DNA from 3 places in the Clostridium estertheticum genome. Region 3 is predicted to be linked to each of the others. Evidence: a T-box and tRNA genes for the amino acid it is inferred to sense, from the RefSeq annotation. Region 3 holds a T-box; the other regions hold tRNA genes.
The links. The T-box of region 3 lies ahead of asnS (asparagine--tRNA ligase). A T-box ahead of a tRNA ligase gene usually reads a tRNA of that ligase, here a tRNA-Asn.
Positions count from the first base shown of each region.

Region 1: it has a tRNA-Asn gene. The T-box ahead of asnS (asparagine--tRNA ligase) is inferred to sense a tRNA for this amino acid. The anticodon was not compared.
Region 2: it has a tRNA-Asn gene. The T-box ahead of asnS (asparagine--tRNA ligase) is inferred to sense a tRNA for this amino acid. The anticodon was not compared.

Region 1 is NZ_CP015756.1:4,590,976-4,594,194, forward strand. It holds gene A7L45_RS21385 (aminopeptidase P family protein) at 64-1,305, opposite strand; gene A7L45_RS21390 (hypothetical protein) at 1,444-1,680, opposite strand; tRNA gene A7L45_RS21395 (tRNA-Asn) at 1,957-2,031, opposite strand; rRNA gene rrf (5S ribosomal RNA) at 2,037-2,153, opposite strand; rRNA gene A7L45_RS21405 (23S ribosomal RNA) at 2,225-3,219, opposite strand, start outside.
Region 2 is NZ_CP015756.1:4,607,558-4,610,776, reverse strand. It holds gene lysS (lysine--tRNA ligase) at 146-1,630, shown strand; tRNA gene A7L45_RS21470 (tRNA-Asn) at 1,799-1,873, shown strand; T-box leader at 1,981-2,146, shown strand; gene A7L45_RS21465 (glycine--tRNA ligase) at 2,190-3,219, shown strand, end outside.
Region 3 is NZ_CP015756.1:1,105,576-1,108,794, forward strand. It holds gene A7L45_RS05270 (YitT family protein) at 1-430, shown strand, start outside; gene A7L45_RS05275 (hypothetical protein) at 557-808, shown strand; T-box leader at 980-1,251, shown strand; gene asnS (asparagine--tRNA ligase) at 1,318-2,709, shown strand; gene A7L45_RS05285 (YitT family protein) at 2,846-3,219, shown strand, end outside.

The sequences.
Region 1 (3,219 bases), 1.3 Mb from region 3:
CGCTAAAAAATAAATAGTAATTCTAAGATTACTACTTATTCACATCTAATCATTTATATAAATTTACTTAGCCATAAATGCTTCAATTTCATCTACAGTCTTAATTATTTGTTTTGAAAGATTTTCGCACCCATCTTTTGTAATTAATATATCATCCTCAATTCTAATTCCGATATTCTCTTCTTCTATATAAAGTCCTGGTTCATTAGTACATACCATACCAGGCTTCAATTCTATGTCACGGTTTCCTACATCATGAGTATCTAATCCTAAATAATGACTTACCCCGTGGAAATAATACTTAGGTAGTTCACTCGGTTCTTTAATAAGACCTAACTCTATACACCCAGCTGCAAGTACCTCTTTAGCCGTTTCATTTAAAACTGAAAACAATATACCAGGTTTTGCGATTGCTATTACTGCTTCTTGCGCTTTTAAAACTACATTATAAACTTGTTTTTGTCTTTCAGTATATCTTCCATTAACAGGAAATGTACGGCTTATATCCGCATTGTAATATTTATACTGAGCCCCCAAATCAAACAACACTAATTTACCATCCTGAAGCTCACTATCATTTTTTACATAATGAAGTATAGTTGCATTCCTACCACATGCTGCAATGGTTTGAAAAGCATAATCTGTTACACCGTCACTTTTCAATGAAAAATCAAAGTAGGCCTCTAATTGATATTCTTTAATACCAACTTTCGCATTTTTCATTAGTTGTTTTATACCCCTGTCTGTAATATCTATAGCTTTCCTTATTAACTTTATTTCCTCCTCTGATTTAATAAGTCTAAGACTCGCTATTTCATGGTATATGTTTTGTACTTTTAAATAAGGGTATCTTTGTGTTACCACTTTTGCAAACATTTGTGATGTAGACATTGATATATCAAACTCTTGTCTTTCAAGATCCAAATATAAGTTTTCGATTTTTGTTTTCTCTAAAATTGAGTTAAATAAATTTTTAAAATTCTCTACAAACTCAATATTTTGTATACCAGAGATTTCTTTTGCCTCAACTTTAGACATTTTCTCTCCTGCCCACCTAGACAATACTGGGTCATTTTTCTCTACAAATAGTATCTCTTCAGCCTTGCCCTTTATTTTTGCTATCATTAAAATCATTTTATCTTTATCAACACCTGTTAAATAATAAAAATTCCTATTTGGAGTGAATGCATATTTTTCATCTGCTGATTTATAAGGTGCTTCACCTGCAAATATTAATGTTATTGAATTTTCTTCTAGGCTTCCCCAAAGATTCTTCCTATTTGTATTAAATAATATGTTTTTCATTTAAATTCCCCTCCCAGTGAATATTTTAAAATGTATTATTTGTTATAACATATCACTCAGTTTAATGAAGTTCAAGACTTTATACTAAGCTTCTTTAGGACATTCGCCTGTTTTATTGAAAATATTGTAACTTCATAACTATCTTTCCTTTTGCGAAGTAATATAGTATTCACCATTTTGGGTATCTCCTTGAGTCACTATAGTAAAACTATTATTTTCTAACATTTCACAGAGTATTTTCATTTCCTCAGAGTTTTTCATTCTTGAAGTAATGGTAAATCTATCATTTTGTGAAATTATTCCCATATAATCATGAATGCTACTATAATCACTTAAATTAATATTCCCAGGAATATCTAATCTATATTCAGACATTTTATTTCCCCCTCTTTACTATGATTAACATTAGGTTCTGTAATTTCAGGTAAAATATCCGTATTTATTATAAAAAATAAAAGTACCTATAATTTAAAATTATTGGTACTTAACTACATATTATAAATAAATATAAATTACTAATAACACTCATATTTATTATACACACTTAATATAATATTTGTTGTATTTACTTAATCCTATAATTCTCCATAAAATAAAAAAAGCTATTAATTAGCTTTTATATATCTTAAATATATTATTACATTATAAAAATGGCTCCGCGAAAAGGATTTGAACCTTCAACCTATCGGTTAACAGCCGAGCGCTCCACCGTTGAGCTATCGCGGAACATTACCTAGCGACGACCTACTCTTCCACAAGGTCACCCCTGCAGTACCATCGGCGCATTGAAGCTTAACCTTCGTGTTCGGTATGGGAACGGGTGTTACCTTCATGCCATAATCACTAGATGAGAATATAAATATTCTCTCAAAATTGCACAGTATTCGCATTATTAATATTAATTGTTACTTATGTTATCTTGGTCAAGCCCTCGACTTATTAGTATTAGTCAGCTGAACATGTTACCATGCTTACACCTCTAACCTATCAACCTGGTGGTCTTCCAGGAGTCTTACTTGCACCACACTTACGTGTGGACAATGGGAAATCTCATCTTAGGGTGGGCTTCACGCTTAGATGCTTTCAGCGTTTATCCCTTCCAAACATAGCTACCCAGCGATGCCACTGGCGTGACAACTGGTGCACCAGAGGTTTGTCCATCCCGGTCCTCTCGTACTAAGGACAGCTCCCTTCAAATTTCCTACGCCCGCGACGGATAGGGACCGAACTGTCTCACGACGTTCTGAACCCAGCTCGCGTGCCGCTTTAATGGGCGAACAGCCCAACCCTTGGGACCTACTTCAGCCCCAGGATGCGACGAGCCGACATCGAGGTGCCAAACCTCCCCGTCGATGTGGACTCTTGGGGGAGATCAGCCTGTTATCCCCGAGGTAGCTTTTATCCGTTGAGCGATGGCCCTCCCACGAGGTACCACCGGATCACTAAGCCCGACTTTCGTCCCTGCTCCACTTGTAAGTGTCGCAGTCAGGCTCCCTTCTGCCTTTGCACTCTTCGCGCGATTTCCAACCGCGCTGAGGGAACCTTTGGGCGCCTCCGTTACTCTTTCGGAGGCGACCGCCCCAGTCAAACTGCCCACCTAACAATGTCCTGTGACCAGATTCATGGCCTCCAGTTAGAACCTCAGTACTGTCAGGGTGGTATCCCAAGGATGACTCCACACAGGCTGACGCCCATGTATCGTAGTCTCCCACCTATCCTGTACAGACAATACCGAAATTCAATGCTAAGCTACAGTAAAGCTCTACGGGGTCTTTCCGTCCAATCGCGGGTATCCAGCATCTTCACTGGAACTACAATTTCGCCGGATGTACTGTTGAGACAGTGCCCAAATCATTACGCCATTCGTGCGGGTCGGAACTTACCCGACAAGGAATTTCGCTACCTTAGGACCGT
Region 2 (3,219 bases), 1.3 Mb from region 3:
AGAAATATATACATATATAAAACACATATATATAAAAACTGTGGTAGACTTAATTATTAATAATTATTTTCTGACCTAGAGAAAAGTAGGAGGGGTAGTAATGTCAAACGAAAAAAAGAATGAAGAAAAGAACGATGAAAAAAGCATGCATGAACTTGAATCTAAATATAATGAACAGGTGACCATAAGACGACGAAAGTTAACTGCTTTAAAAGAAGAAGGCAAGGATCCATTTGATGTGTACAAAGTTGAGAGAACTCATACATCTCAAGAGGTTAAGGACAATTATGAGAAATTAGAAGGAACTCAGGTTATTGTAGCAGGGAGACTTATGTCTAAAAGGGTTCATGGTAAGGCTGGTTTTTCTGATTTACAAGATAGATATGGAAGAATCCAATTATACATAAAAATAGATGCAGTAGGCGAAGAAAAATTAAAAGAATATAAAAGTTTTGACATAGGAGATCTTTTAAGTGTTACTGGAACAACGTTTGTTACACAAACTGGAGAGATATCACTACATATAGTTGATTTTCAGCTAATAGCAAAAGCCCTAAAACCGCTTCCAGAAAAATGGCATGGATTAAAAGACCCTGACTTAAGATATAGACAAAGAGAAGTAGATATAATATCTAACCCACAAGTTAAAGATACCTTTTTAAAGAGAATACAGATAGTCAAGGCTATTAGACAATTCTTAGATGATAAAGGCTTTTTAGAAGTTGAAACTCCAATACTATCACCAATAGCAGGAGGAGCTGCAGCAAGACCATTTATGACACATCATAATGCGTTAGACATTGATATGTATCTTAGAATTGCTACTGAGTTATATTTAAAAAGACTTATTGTTGCTGGCTTTGAAAAAGTATATGATATGGGTAAAAACTTTAGAAATGAAGGAACTGATTTAAGACATAATCCAGAATTCACAATGATAGAATTATATGAAGCTTTTGCGGATTATAATGATATGATGGCAATCACTGAAAATATGATAGCTTATGTTTGTGAAAAAATTCATGGAACAACAAAAGTAAATTATCAAGGAACTGAAATAGATTTTACACCACCATGGAGGAGAATTACTATGGTAGATGCAGTAAGAGAATATTCAGGTGTAGATTTTGCTAAAATAGCTACTAATGAAGAAGCTAGAGTTATAGCTAAGGAAAAACATCTAGAATTTAAAAAAGAATTAAAAGATTGTACAAAAGCAGATATCCTAAATGAATTATTTGAAGTATATGTGGAAGAAAAATTAATTCAACCAACATTCTTATGTGATTACCCTGTAGAAATATCCCCTCTTACAAAGAAGAAGAGAGGGAATGAAGAGTTTACAGAGAGATTTGAAGGTTTTATATTTGGACGAGAAATTTGCAATGCATATTCAGAGTTAAATGATCCAGTTGTTCAAAGAGAAAGATTTATGCAACAAGCTAAAGAAAGAGAATTAGGCGATGATGAGGCATATTTAATAGATGAAGAATTTATGAGCGCATTAGAAACAGGAATGCCACCAACAGGAGGTCTTGGTATAGGAATTGATAGATTGGTAATGTTCCTAACTGATGCTTATTCAATAAGAGATGTTATACTATTCCCTACAATGAAACCAATTCAGTAATATAAGGGGTATTTTAGTTAAACTAAAATGCCCTTTTGTTTTAAATATAGTTATTAGTATATAAAATATTAACCTAGTGATTTTCAATATTTTGTTTTAATAAAAATAAAACTATTGCATTTTTAATTATACGTGGTATAATGTCATTAGAGTTAAAAATAATGTTATTCCGCGATAGCTCAACGGTGGAGCGCTCGGCTGTTAACCGATAGGTTGAAGGTTCAAATCCTTTTCGCGGAGCCATTTTTTATTTGAAATATATATTATAGTAATTAAGCTACTTATATAAACACTATAATTATATAAACTAAACATAATATGAGATTTAATGATACATTAATATAATAAAATATTTCACTATGATAAAGAAGAGTAGTAGTAATACTTTATAAGAGAGATTGTGGCTAGTGTAAACAATCAAAGTATTATTGTGAAAGGAACTTTTGAGTGTATAAAACTTAGAGTAGGGCATGTGCCAATAAGGGTGGAACCGCGGAAGTAAATTTCGTCCCTTACGGTATAGTCCTTTTTTTATATTGAAAATTTAGGAGGTATTAAAATGGTATTAAAAAAAAGCATGGATAAGATTGTCACTTTGTGCAAAACTAGAGGGTTTGTATTTCCGGGATCTGATATATATGGAGGACTCGCTAACTCTTGGGATTATGGTCCTTTAGGGGTTGAATTTAAAAATAACGTAAAAAAAGCTTGGTGGAAAAAATTTGTTCAAGAAAGTCCATATAATGTAGGAGTTGACTGCGCTATACTAATGAATCCTGAAGTATGGGTTGCAACAGGTCATGTTGGAGGGTTTTCAGATCCACTAATGGATTGTAAAGAATGCAAAGCTAGATTTAGAGCAGACAAATTAGTAGAAGATCATATGACAAGTCTTGGAGCAGAAGTAGCTACTGCCGATGGATGGACAAATGAAGAGTTAAAAGATTATTTGGAGAAAAATAAAATAGTATGTCCTAAATGTGGCAAAAATAATTTCACTGATATTAGAAAGTTCAATTTAATGTTTAAAACATCTCAAGGAATAACGGAAGATGGAAAATCGGATATATATTTAAGACCAGAAACTGCTCAAGGTATCTTCGTAAACTTTAAAAATGTCCAAAGAGCATCAAGAAAAAAGATTCCATTTGGTATAGGTCAAGTAGGTAAGGCTTTTAGAAATGAAATAACACCAGGAAACTTTATTTTCAGAACAAGAGAATTTGAACAAATGGAATTGGAGTTTTTCTGTAAGCCGGGTACAGATTTAGAATGGTTTAAATATTGGAAAGAACATTGTGCTAGCTTCTTATATAACTTGGGAATGGAGAAAGAAAATTTAAGATTTAGAGACCATGATAAAGAGGAATTATCATTTTATAGCAACGCTACTTGTGATATAGAATTCTTGTTTCCTTTTGGATGGGGAGAGTTATGGGGAATTGCCGATAGAACTGATTATGATTTAAAGAAACATATGGAACATTCAGGAAATGACTTAAGTTACTTAGATCCTATGACTAATGAAAAATATGTACCATATTGTATAGAGCCATCACTTGGAGCAGATAGAGTTGTTCTTGCATTCT
Region 3 (3,219 bases):
AAATATTATAAAGGTTTATTTGAAAAACGTTCCAATTGCCAAAATCATATTAGTAATTGATTCAACTATAATATTATTAGGTGCTTTTGTATTTGGAATTGAAAAGGCTATGTATGCATTAATATCAACATACATAGTGTCTAAAGTAATAGACAGTATACTTGAAGGGATAAATTTTTCGAAAGCGGTATTTATTATTTCGGATTATTCAAATGAAATAGCAGAAATACTAATGAAAGATTTAAATAGAGGTGTTACAGGAATACATGCTAAAGGTATGTATTCAAAGGGGGAAAAGCAGGTATTGTTTGTAGTAGTTGGTAAAGATGAAATAGTACCCCTTCAAAAAATGGTTAAGGAAATAGATACCAAAGCATTTATTACTATTGCAGATGTGAGAGAAGTTCTAGGAGAAGGATTTTCGGAGTAAGAGGTAATAAGTTATCATTATACTAATATTTTTAAAATGTTTTAAAGTTGAAAATTAGGTAACATTTCCAAAGTATATTTCGAAGTCTTCATGCACAGACTAGATTTAGAAAGGAAGTGTATATATATGAACGATAGATTAAATAGTAAACCAATTACATTTGATCACCCAGAAAAACTTACAGAGGGAGTTTCTTTAGTAGAAGGAGATGTTACAGCAAAAAGCTTTATTAACGAAGTTGATGGACATGTAACATCCAACATTGTTATTGAAAATAAGGCTACTGGAGAAATAGCTAAGAGAGATGCAGTTATTGGTGAAATAGTTGAAGATGAGGATGAAGTAGACTCAGGCGAAATCGAAAGAGACGATATATAATATTAAATTTTAAACCTTATCCTATAAAGTAGACAATGGAAGTTTACTTTATAGGATATTTATATATATTAATCAGTTATAATAAGGATTTGACATTTATTATTAAAAACATTATAATTTAATTGTATATATAAAGTAATTAATGAATATACTAGTGTTTATAAGTTAAATGTAAAGACTAAGACGAGAAGAGTAGATATAAAAGGTAGTTTTAGCGATTTGGTGATGGTGAGAGACCAATACGAAATTTATATTGAAAAACATCTTTGAGTTTCTAACCGAAATCAGTAGAGAGTAGGCTTAGACGGGTCCAATCCGTTAATAGTTGGGTAGTATCAAATTATAATTCGAAACATTGAATACATAATTTTGTACTAATTAGAGTGGTCATAGTTTATGACAAATTGGGTGGTATCGCGAAATTATAGTTTTTCGTCCCTTTATTATTATGGGAAGAAAGGCTTTTTTTATTATGTACAAAAGCATTAAATTATAAGGAGGGCAATTTTATGGAAAAATTGTTAGTGAAACAAATTTACAGAGGCAGTGAAAAATATGCAGATCAAGTAGTATCTATCTCAGGATGGATAAGAACTTTAAGGGCTTCTAAAGCATTTGGGTTTATAGAAGTAAATGATGGAAGTTTCTTTAAGAATATTCAAGTAGTTTTTGAAGAAAAGTTGGATAATTTTGTAGAGATATCTAAATTACCTATAAGTTCATCACTTACCATTGAAGGAACATTAGTTGTAACGCCAGATGCTAAACAACCATTTGAGCTTAAAGCTACTAAAATAATAGTTGAAGGAATGTCAGATACCGATTATCCACTTCAAAAGAAAAGACATTCTTTTGAGTATTTGAGAACTATTGCACATTTAAGACCAAGAAGTAATGCGTTTTCTGCAGTGTTCAGAGTACGTTCATTAACTGCTTTTGCTATTCATGAGTTTTTTCAAAAAAGAGGGTTTGTATATACTCATACACCAATAATTACAGGTAGTGATTGCGAGGGTGCAGGTGAAATGTTCAGAATTTCTACCCTTGATTTTAGTAATATTCCAATGGATAAAAACAAAAAGGTTGATTATTCACAAGACTTTTTTGGCAAGGAGACTAGCTTAACTGTAAGTGGTCAGTTAGCAGCAGAGTCTTTTGCTTTAGCTTTTAGAAATGTCTATACATTTGGACCAACATTTAGAGCTGAGAATTCTAACACAGGAAGACATGCAGCTGAGTTTTGGATGATAGAGCCTGAAATAGCTTTTGCAGATTTAAATGATGACATGAAACTTGCAGAAGACATGATGAAATACATAATAAAATATGTTATGGAAAATGCACCAGAGGAAATGGAATTTTTCAACAGTTTCGTAGATAAAGGTTTAATTGAAAGATTAAATGGTGTTGTAAATTCAGAATTTGGTCAGGTTACATATACTAAAGCTGTAGATATTTTAATGAAATCAGGGAAAGAATTTCAGTATCCAGTAACTTGGGGCTGTGATCTTCAAACTGAGCATGAAAGATATTTAACAGAAGAGGTATACAAAAAACCACTATTTGTAACTGATTATCCAAAAGAAATAAAATCATTTTATATGAGAGTAAATGAGGATGGTAAGACAGTAGCCGCAATGGACTTACTTGTACCAGGGATAGGTGAAATTATAGGTGGAAGCCAAAGAGAAGAAAGACAAGATATTCTAGAAGCTAGAATGGAAGAATGTGGTCTTAATAAAGAAGATTACTGGTGGTATCTAGAACTAAGAAAATACGGCGGAACTAAGCATGCTGGATTTGGACTAGGATTTGAAAGAGCTATTATGTATATTACAGGTATGAGTAACATAAGAGATGTTATTCCATTCCCAAGAACAACTGGATCTGCTGAATTTTAATCTAAGAAATAACATAATAAAATATAAATGTAAGTACAATATTAATCTCTTAGCCCTTAAGCTGAGAGATTTTTTTTAAAATGTGTTATTATTCTGATATCTAAATATTATAATTTAAATAAGGGGTGAATAAATCATGAAAACAATTATTAAAGAATATATACTGATAACTATCGGAATAGCACTCGTAGCCTTAGGGCTTTACTTTTTCTTAATACCAAATGATTTAGCAGTAGGGGGTGTTAGTGGCCTTGCTATGGTTATAAATCAGTATATGCCAGGTCTTACTATCGGGGCTTTAATGTTTGTATTAAATGTTGTCTTATTTGTTGTAGGATTTATGTTCATAGGGTCAAGTTTCGGAGTAAGGACAATGTATGCTAGTTTCGGATTATCTGGTATGATATGGGTATTAGAAAAACTTTTTCCTATGAGTGGTAGTATAACAAATGACATATTTCTAGAATTGATATTTGGTATATTAATTGGAGCCGTAGGGATGGGTATGGT